One region of the Bradyrhizobium sp. CCBAU 45384 genome, then DNA from elsewhere that is predicted to be linked to it. Evidence: riboswitches for the same ligand, from Rfam matches in the RefSeq annotation. Region 1 holds a riboswitch; the other holds the start of a gene.
What was found. Region 1 has a riboswitch for glycine ahead of XH80_RS10305 (D-amino acid dehydrogenase). Riboswitches for the same ligand answer to the same signal wherever they lie in the genome.
Positions count from the first base shown of each region.

Region 2: another riboswitch for glycine. It lies ahead of gcvT (glycine cleavage system aminomethyltransferase GcvT); the one in region 1 lies ahead of XH80_RS10305 (D-amino acid dehydrogenase).

Region 1 covers NZ_LBIZ01000097.1:90,022-94,410, forward strand. The annotation lists gene XH80_RS10295 (M24 family metallopeptidase) at 1-677, opposite strand, end outside; gene XH80_RS10300 (D-aminoacyl-tRNA deacylase) at 763-1,701, opposite strand; glycine riboswitch at 2,453-2,552, shown strand; glycine riboswitch at 2,556-2,643, shown strand; gene XH80_RS10305 (D-amino acid dehydrogenase) at 2,705-3,952, shown strand.
Region 2 covers NZ_LBIZ01000008.1:159,751-164,139, reverse strand. The annotation lists gene gcvP (aminomethyl-transferring glycine dehydrogenase) at 1-1,484, opposite strand, end outside; gene gcvH (glycine cleavage system protein GcvH) at 1,647-2,015, opposite strand; gene gcvT (glycine cleavage system aminomethyltransferase GcvT) at 2,027-3,175, opposite strand; glycine riboswitch at 3,322-3,411, opposite strand; gene alaS (alanine--tRNA ligase) at 3,734-4,389, shown strand, end outside.

The DNA.
Region 1 (4,389 bases):
ATCTTGCTTGTCTTCTCGACACCGCGACTGAAACATTCGAATTCGAACTGGCGACAGGCCTCGCGTTCCGTCATTCCAAGGCGCAGCTTTATTGCCAGCTCTTCAAATGCGTCCGACACAAGGCCGCATACGGTTCGAATTCTGCCGACTTCTAGCGGAGACTTGATCATTCGCAAGGGGGTGAAAATCGGATCCGATGCGTCGACGAACGTTCGAGGCTTGATCGCATCCGCAACACGCAAGAAATCTCCTGCAGGGAAGCCAAGCCTACTCTCCGCACCAAGCTCTACGCCGATTTTTGCGTCCTCTGGCAGTAGCTCACGCAACGCTCTGGCAAGTGCGGACACACCCTCGTCTTTCGGATTTGGGCTAGGCCAGCTCCGGCAATTTTTTACCCAGGTCGTGTCTTTATAAAACTGGTCGATTCCCTCTGGGACGACCGCAACCGGGTCACCTGACGAAAGAATGAGAAGAAATCGCGGCCGGGTTGTTTGCTGCGGGGTCGTGCTAGGTTCACCAATAAAATATCGCAGATTGTGTTCGGACGTCGCGAGAACCGCGTCAATGGCATGCTCCTTCATCAAACGCCGCGCGCGCTCGAGCCGGCCCTCGTATTCGATCAGGGGAAACGGATCATACTGAATGGTCCTAATCGAACCCATCGCCATACCGTTCATCGCTCTTCTCCAGACAAACACGTCAATCGCAGGACGACCGACAATCTAGATGCTGGTCCGACAGCAGATGGCTGCCTTCGCGCACTCATTCGATAATATCCTGCGGAAGAGTCGCGCGGAGTTTTTTATGCGAAAGCATCGGAATACCAAGCTCCTCTGCGAGCAGGCGAGCAACCCTCTTGAAAGGCGCTTTTAGCTTGTCGTGGTACACGATGCTTTGAATCCCGCCTACAATCGAATGCACGCAAGCTCTCAAGTCGATCAACCGACTTTCCTGATCGTAACCGGCCGACACGAGCCAGTGGTTTGGTAGGACATGACTTGCCGCGATCGGGGGTCGATCGTGCGACTGCAATACCGCGTTCGTGAAGCTCGGCTCGAAGTGAACACCTCCGATACAGAGCACGGAGTGTACCGGTTCCTCAATGCGATCGAAAATTCGCAGTAGCGATCGCGCCAGCACTCGGGCCGCAAGAGGATTTGCCCATTCTTCGGGCGAGCTTCCGATCTCGATATCGACGGCCGACGGTCGCAGGTCAGCGAGAAGGGTACCAGCATCACCGCCCTTGATGCCCGACCAATGAGTCGCTTCCAGGTAAGTGCGAAAGGAGTCAAGACCGGAACTGACCCGCTCGGCTTCGACCGCTAAAAGAAGCCCCCGCGTAATCCGGGGGTCGACCGCGCTGAAGGTCCCCGTACCCAGATCGCCGGTCGTTTGAACCGAGAAGATCGCGTTTGGCGCATTAGTGCCCTCGTGCCAATTCACGATGCCAATAACGTTGGCATCGCCGAAGCGATCATTGAACATTGGCGCGTAGCGCGCATAGTCGTTACTTACGACCTCGTTCGTGGCCACGATCGAAATTCTGGCGTCATGCAAGCCAGCGACTTCGAGGACAGAGTACCCATCGAATTCGAAACTCGTTGCAACAAGAGCGCATTCCGCCTTGAGAGCATCCAGAACGTGCCCCGCGACCGGGTCCTTTTCTCGATCGACGCAGAAGACAAAGACGGCATGCCTCATCGAGGTCCTCCGTCGAGTTCAAAGCAGGTCGAGAGCGTAGGACGTCTATCTTCAACTTGGCGCCGTCGTCTTTTCGACTTTCTCGGAAAACACCCTGCTCTTTGCCCGGAACTCCGAGCTTGCACGGCGAGAGCGGGCGGGCGGGAGGCGCTTAACTCTAGCCCGAATAGCGTTACGGCGCCCCTCGCGAACTGAGTTCTGTCATGGGCTAGCCTGTTTGGCGCAGCAGCCAGCGGAAATCGCGGAAATTGAAAATCACGGCCGCGGATCGCGGGACCAGCAGCGAACTTAGGCCTGCGCGGCGAACAAGAGCGAATCCTGCCGCCATATGCCAGACACTTCGACACAAGTGGTGTGAAGAGCCCTTCATCGAACAGAGCGACCGCCTCAGGCGTGCAGGCCTCCATTTTGGCTCGACGTTGAAAGAGATGCATGCCAGGCACAGCTTTGTAGGGTCCTACACCACCGCATATTTATTAGAGCGTCGCCACGCAAACATTGTGCGTTCTTTTGGGAATCCCGCAGCATTTCTGCGCCAGCCGCCCATAGCTCGCTGGAAAGCACTGGCATCCAGCGAATGCAATCGTCAAAAAGCGAGATCAGCATAGTACTAGGCAGCAAACCACCTGCTAATCTGGGTGGGCAGCTAGGGCAAACATCGAGTTGTCGCTTACGCAGCCGATTTTTGGGTCAGACAATTCATCACGGCTTGACAGGTAGTGAGTACGTCTGAGAGTGTTATCGTGTCTGATGATGGTGTGCGGGAGAGCGCGATAAGCCTGCAAAGGCGTATCACCGCCGACGGAGCAACTCCCCAAGGAAACTCTCAGGCCCAGGACCGCACACTGAGGACGATCTGGAGAGAGGTGCCGGTCAGCACCCACCGAAGGGGACCGTGATCCACGAGGATTGCGGAGAAAGCTCTCAGGTGCACGGACAGATTTGGGGACGGAGACATGGCGAAGCCATTCACCGTTCGTTCAATCCTGTCCTGGAGCATACGATGAGCACGATCATCATAATCGGGTCCGGTATCACCGGAGTTACAACTGCCTATGCCCTAGCCCGCCGCGGCTATTCGGTCACAGTCTTTGATCGCCAACGCTATCCGGCGATGGACACTTCGTTTGCGAACGGCGGCCAATTATCGGCAAGTAATGCCGAGGTCTGGAATAACGTCGCAACGATCGTAAAAGGCCTGAGGTGGATGCTGCGCAAAGACGCACCATTGTTGCTGAACCCAAGCCCCAGTTTTCACAAATATACTTGGCTGGCAGAGTTCGTAAGCCAGATTCGAAACTACCGCCACAACACGATCGAAACGACGAAGCTAGCGATAGCTGCTCGCAAGCATCTTTTTGAGCTAGCCGATCGGGAGAGCATCGATTTCGACTTGGAACGGCGAGGAATTTTGCACGTTTATTCGAGCAAGCCCGACTTCGATGCGGCCTCTCGCGTGAATCAGTTGCTGCTCAAGGGTGGATTGGATCGCCGTCCGGTGACGCCTTCTGAAATGCTCGCAATAGAGCCGGCTCTGCGCGACTACTATTATGGTGGCTTCTTTACCCCGTCTGACTCAACCGGCGACATTCACAAATTCACGCGCGGCCTCGCTGCGGCTTGCGAGCGAGGGGGCGTACGCTTCGTCTTTGATGCAGAGATCTGCGGCATGCGGTCCGACCGAGACGGTGTGGTCGTACACTGGAAACGAGGTTCGTTGAAGGAAGAACTCAATGGCGAACGCGCAGTGGTTTGCGCGGGGGTCGGCAGCCGCCGCATTGCTTCAATGCTGGGGGACAACATAAACATTTATCCCGTCAAGGGGTACTCCATCACGGTAGAGCTGGGAGACGAAACGAGCCAAAAGGCTGCGCCTCGCGTCAGCCTGCTGGACGAGGCCACCAAGATCGTGACCAGCCGGTTAGGAGAAGATCGCTTCCGGGTCGCGGGGACCGCCGAGTTTAATGGCGAAAACCGCGACATCCGCTGGGACCGAATTCAGCCCCTGATACGGTGGGTAGAGCGATCGTTTCCGGATGTGTCCACCGCGCGGGTGGTGCCATGGGCGGGCTTGCGTCCAATGACACCTAGCATGATGCCGAGGGTCGGCCGAGGCAGACGCCCGAATGTTTTCTACAACACCGGCCATGGCCATCTCGGCTGGACATTATCCGCTGTCACAGCTGAAATGATCGCTGATGTCATTATGACAGACCGCAGCAACACTCGGCTGAGCGCATCCGTGCCCTGATCCTGTAGAGTGGGTCCTGCTATACTCCCGCCGATATCGGGGCGGGAGCATGTCGCTTGTGACAGCGCCGAAGCGGATTTGCACTCGCCTTCGAAGGGTGATGCGCCCCTCAGTGCCGGGCGACTTGGTTCCCGCAATTCCTTGTTTAGGTAAGACGGACCACTTGGCTCGTTGCTTCCGAAAGCCTCGGTACGACTCAGTTGTTGGAACTTTTCCCGAGTTGACGAGCCACAAGTGGGGCTGCATGAGCAATGTCATTTCTTAGCAAGGCTCACGCCGCACACCCAGTGAAGTGCCGCATTAAGGGCAGCTTGCCGGCTTTGCGCGGCTCGAATGAGGCGTACCAAAGCCGTTCCGCGCGCTCACCCCAGCGTAAAGCCGCCCGATTGAACGGCTCTTCATCTCAGACACAGGGATGCATTCGCCAAGCTCAACAT
Region 2 (4,389 bases), on a different contig from region 1:
AGCGCGAGGTCGCGATCCGAGAGCTTGCGCATGTAGCGCAGCATCTCGGTTTCCGAGCGATGCGCGTGGAACACCGGATGGGTGAGGAACGCGGTGGCGCGCTTCAGCGCTTCCGGCAGCGCCTCGCGCGTGGTGCCGTCGATCTCGGCATAGGACAGCGTGCCGCCGAAGGCGCGCCAGACGGCTTCGACCGTTGCTGATGTCGTGGTCTCGTCGAGCGCAATGCGAAGCGCGGTATCGCCGATGCCCAGATTGATCTTCTCGGCGGTCGCGCGCGCAATGATTTCGGCGCGCTTGGCGCCGGCATCGACGCTCAACGTGTCGAAGAAAGCTTCGCTCTCAGGCGCAAAGCCGAGCTTGCGCAAGCCAGCCGCGAGCACGGCGGCGCGGCGATGCACATTGCGCGCGATCTGCGCAAGGCCCTCAGGACCGTGATAGACCGCGTACATCGCGGCGATCACGGCCAGCAGCACCTGCGCGGTGCAGATGTTGGAGGTCGCCTTCTCGCGGCGGATGTGCTGCTCGCGGGTCTGCAGCGCGAGGCGATAGGCGGAGGCGCCGCGGGAGTCGACGGAGAGGCCGACGATGCGGCCGGGCAGCGAGCGCTTCAGCGCATCGCGCACCGCCATATAGGCGGCGTGCGGTCCGCCATAGCCCATCGGCACACCGAAGCGCTGTGCCGAACCGATCGCGATGTCGGCCCCTAATTCGCCGGGCGAAGCAATCAGCGTCAGCGCGAGGAGATCAGCGGCGACGATTGCGAGCGCGCCCTTCGCCTTCAGCGCTGCGATCACGGGCCTGAGGTCGCGCAATGCGCCCGAGGTTCCCGGATATTGCAGCAGCGCACCCAGCACGTCCGCCTTGTCGAGATCGGTGAGGGGATCGCCGACGACCAGATTCCAGCCCAGAGGCTCGGCGCGGGTGCGCATCACGGCGAGCGTCTGCGGATGCACGTCCTTGTCGACGAAGAAAGCTTTCGCCTCGACCCTCGAGTGCCGCTCAGCGAGCGCCATGGCTTCGGCGGCGGCGGTGGCCTCATCGAGCAGCGAGGCGTTGGCGACGTCGAGGCCAGTCAAGTCGCAGATCATGGTCTGGAAGTTGAACAGCGCCTCCAGCCGGCCCTGGCTGATCTCGGGCTGATAGGGCGTGTAGGCCGTGTACCAGGCCGGATTCTCCAGAATGTTGCGCTGGATCACCGCGGGCAAAATCGTGCCGGAATAGCCCTGGCCGATCAGCGAGGTGAAGACCTGGTTCTGACGGGCGAGCTCGGCCATATGCGCGATCGCCTCGGTCTCGCTGAGCGGCTTGCCGAGATCGAGCGGGGCGGCCTGCCGGATCGCGGCCGGCAGCGTTTCCGACATCAACGCGTCGACGCTCTTCGCGCGGACCGTCTCGAGCATTGCGGTGACATCGCGCACGGAGGGGCCGATGTGGCGGCGGACGAAACTGGCGGTGTCGCCATTGGATTTGCGGTGCGCGGTCATCATGGGTCCTCGCTTTAGATTTTGCTGTCGCTGTCATGCCCCGCGAAAGCGGGGCATCCAGTACACGCAGCCGCTTCGGCTGGGGCCGATAGGCCGCGGCGTACTGGATCGCCCGCCTGCGCGGGCGATGACACCGAATATGAGGTCAGAGTTCGCTTCATCTCACGCCGTGTGGGCCTTGTAGGCGGCTTCATCCATCAGGCCGCCGAGCTCGCTCTTGTCGGCAATCTTCATCTTGAAGAACCACGCCTTGGTCTGCGCGTCCGAGTTCACCAGCGCGGGTTCGGCGGCGAGCGCGTCGTTGGTCTCGACCACCTCGCCCGAGATCGGCGCGTAGACGTCGGAGGCGGCCTTGACCGACTCCACGACGGCGGCAGCTTCCGCCTTCTTCAGGCTGCGGCCGACCTTGGGCAGTTCGACGAACACGACGTCGCCGAGCTGGGACTGCGCGTAATCGGTGATGCCGACGGTGGCGACATCGCCGTCGATCGCGAGCCATTCATGGTCGGAGGTGTACAGCGTCGTGGTCATTATCTTAGTCCTCAGCGTTTGTAGGTGTTTTTCACGAAGGGCATGGCGGCGACGGCGAGGGGGAGGCGTTGCCCGCGCACTTCCGCAAAGAGCTTTGTGTCGAGCGCGCTCAGACGCGTGGGCACGTAGCCCATCGCAACAGGCGCGTTCAGGCTCGGGCCGAAGCCGCCCGAAGTGACCTTTCCAATCGGCTCGCCACCTTCGCTATCGGCAAACAACAGTGCGCCCTCGCGCACGGGCGCGCGGCCGTCGGGCCGCAGGCCGACTCGGCGGCGGGATGCGCCGTGATCGAAATGCGCGAGGATCTTTTCAGCGCCGGGAAAACCGCCGGCTCGCGCGCCGCCGCTGCGGCGGCTCTTCTGCACCGACCATTCCAGCGCGGCTTCGACCGGAGTCGTCGCGGTGTCGATGTCGTGGCCGTAGAGGCAGAGCCCGGCTTCCAGCCGTAGGCTGTCGCGGGCGCCAAGGCCGATCGGCATCACGTCAGGATTTTCCAGCAGCGTCTTCGCCAGACGTTCGGCATCCGCCGCAGGCACTGAAATCTCGAACCCGTCCTCGCCGGTGTAGCCGGAGCGTGAGACGAAACAGGCGAGGCCGGCAACAATATGCGGGCCGGCATCCATGAACTTCATGGCCGGCGCTGCTGCACATAATTTCGTCAGCGCCGACTCCGCCTTCGGGCCCTGCAACGCAATCAGCGCGCGATCGGCGAGCGAATCGATGACACAGGTATCGGAGAGATGCGCGCGCAGATGCGCCTCGTCCTCGGCCTTGCAGGCGGCGTTGACCACCAGGAACAAATGGTCGCCGAAATTGGCGACCATCAGATCATCGAGAATGCCGCCGTCCGCATTGGTGAACTGGGCGTAGCGCTGGCGGCCAGGTGCGATCGCCACGATGTCCTGCGGCACCAGCCGCTCCAGCGCGCGGGCGGCGTCCTCGACCTTGCCCGACTTTGGCCGGAGGGCGATCTGGCCCATATGGGAGACGTCGAACAGGCCGGCGGAATTGCGGGTATGGAGGTGCTCTTTCAGCACCCCCGCGGGGTACTGCACGGGCATGTCATAGCCCGCAAACGGCACCATCTTGCCGCCAAGGGTCAGGTGCAGGTCGTAAAGAGGGGTACGTTTCAGGGAGTCTTTGTCGTCACGCACGGACATCACAGGGGCCCTCGGCGGTTCCCCGGGGACGATTCCCCGAGACAAACCAGTCGAAGCCCCATCTGTCGCTGTGCCTGAGAGTATTATCCCGTCGGCGGACGCTATCCGGGTCTTAAGCCCGCCAGCGCCTCTTTCCAGATGTCGTCAAAGCCACGCGGTCCTTTTGCCTGAGAGTTTCCGGGGCGGTTGCTCCTTCGGCGCCGGCACCCAATGCCGGTCTCTCCCGACGTGGCCGTACGATATAGATGGGTAAAGACCACAGGCCAGCCAAGCCTGTCAACGCAGGACTATCGGCTTTCAACGGGATTGCAGGGGATGACGCGACTGCGGCAACCCTCTGATCTCTCTGCACAGTTTCTGGACAGGAAAGCAGGCCTTGTCTAAAAGCGCTTTGGCCCGCAGATATCAGCCCAAATCGCCAGGTTTGGATGGCAAATTGGCGGGTCCTAAAGCGCGCTGAGAGTCATCGCGCTTTAGCTCTTTGTTTGAGCATGATCTTTCCGGAAAACCCCTTCACACTTTTCCGGATCATGCTCCAGCACACCCGATTGGATGAACATGAGCGGCGTCAACGAGATCAGGTCGACCTTTCTGAACTTCTTTGCCGAGAACGGCCACGAGATCGTGTCGTCCTCGCCATTGGTGCCGCGCAACGATCCGACGTTGATGTTCACCAATGCCGGCATGGTGCAGTTCAAGAACGTCTTCACCGGCGTCGAGAAGCGGCCTTACCAGCGCGCCACCACGTCGCAGAAATGCGTGCGCGCCGGCGGCAAGCACAACGACCTCGACAATGTCGGCTATACCGCACGCCATCTCACCTTCTTCGAGATGCTCGGCAACTTTTCGTTCGGCGACTATTTCAAGGAGCGCGCGATCGAGCTGGCCTGGAAGCTCATCACTGAGGATTTCGGCCTGAAGAAGGACAAGCTGCTCGTCACCGTCTACCACACCGACGACGAGGCGCACGGGCTGTGGAAGAAGATCGCCGGCTTCTCCGACGACCGCATCATCCGCATCCCGACCTCGGACAATTTCTGGGCGATGGGCGACACCGGCCCCTGCGGCCCGTGCTCGGAAATCTTCATCGACCGCGGCGACCATATCTGGGGCGGCCCTCCCGGCTCGCCGGAAGAGGATGGCGACCGCTTCCTCGAATTCTGGAACCTGGTGTTCATGCAATATGAGCAGGTGACGAAGGAGGAGCGCGTGAA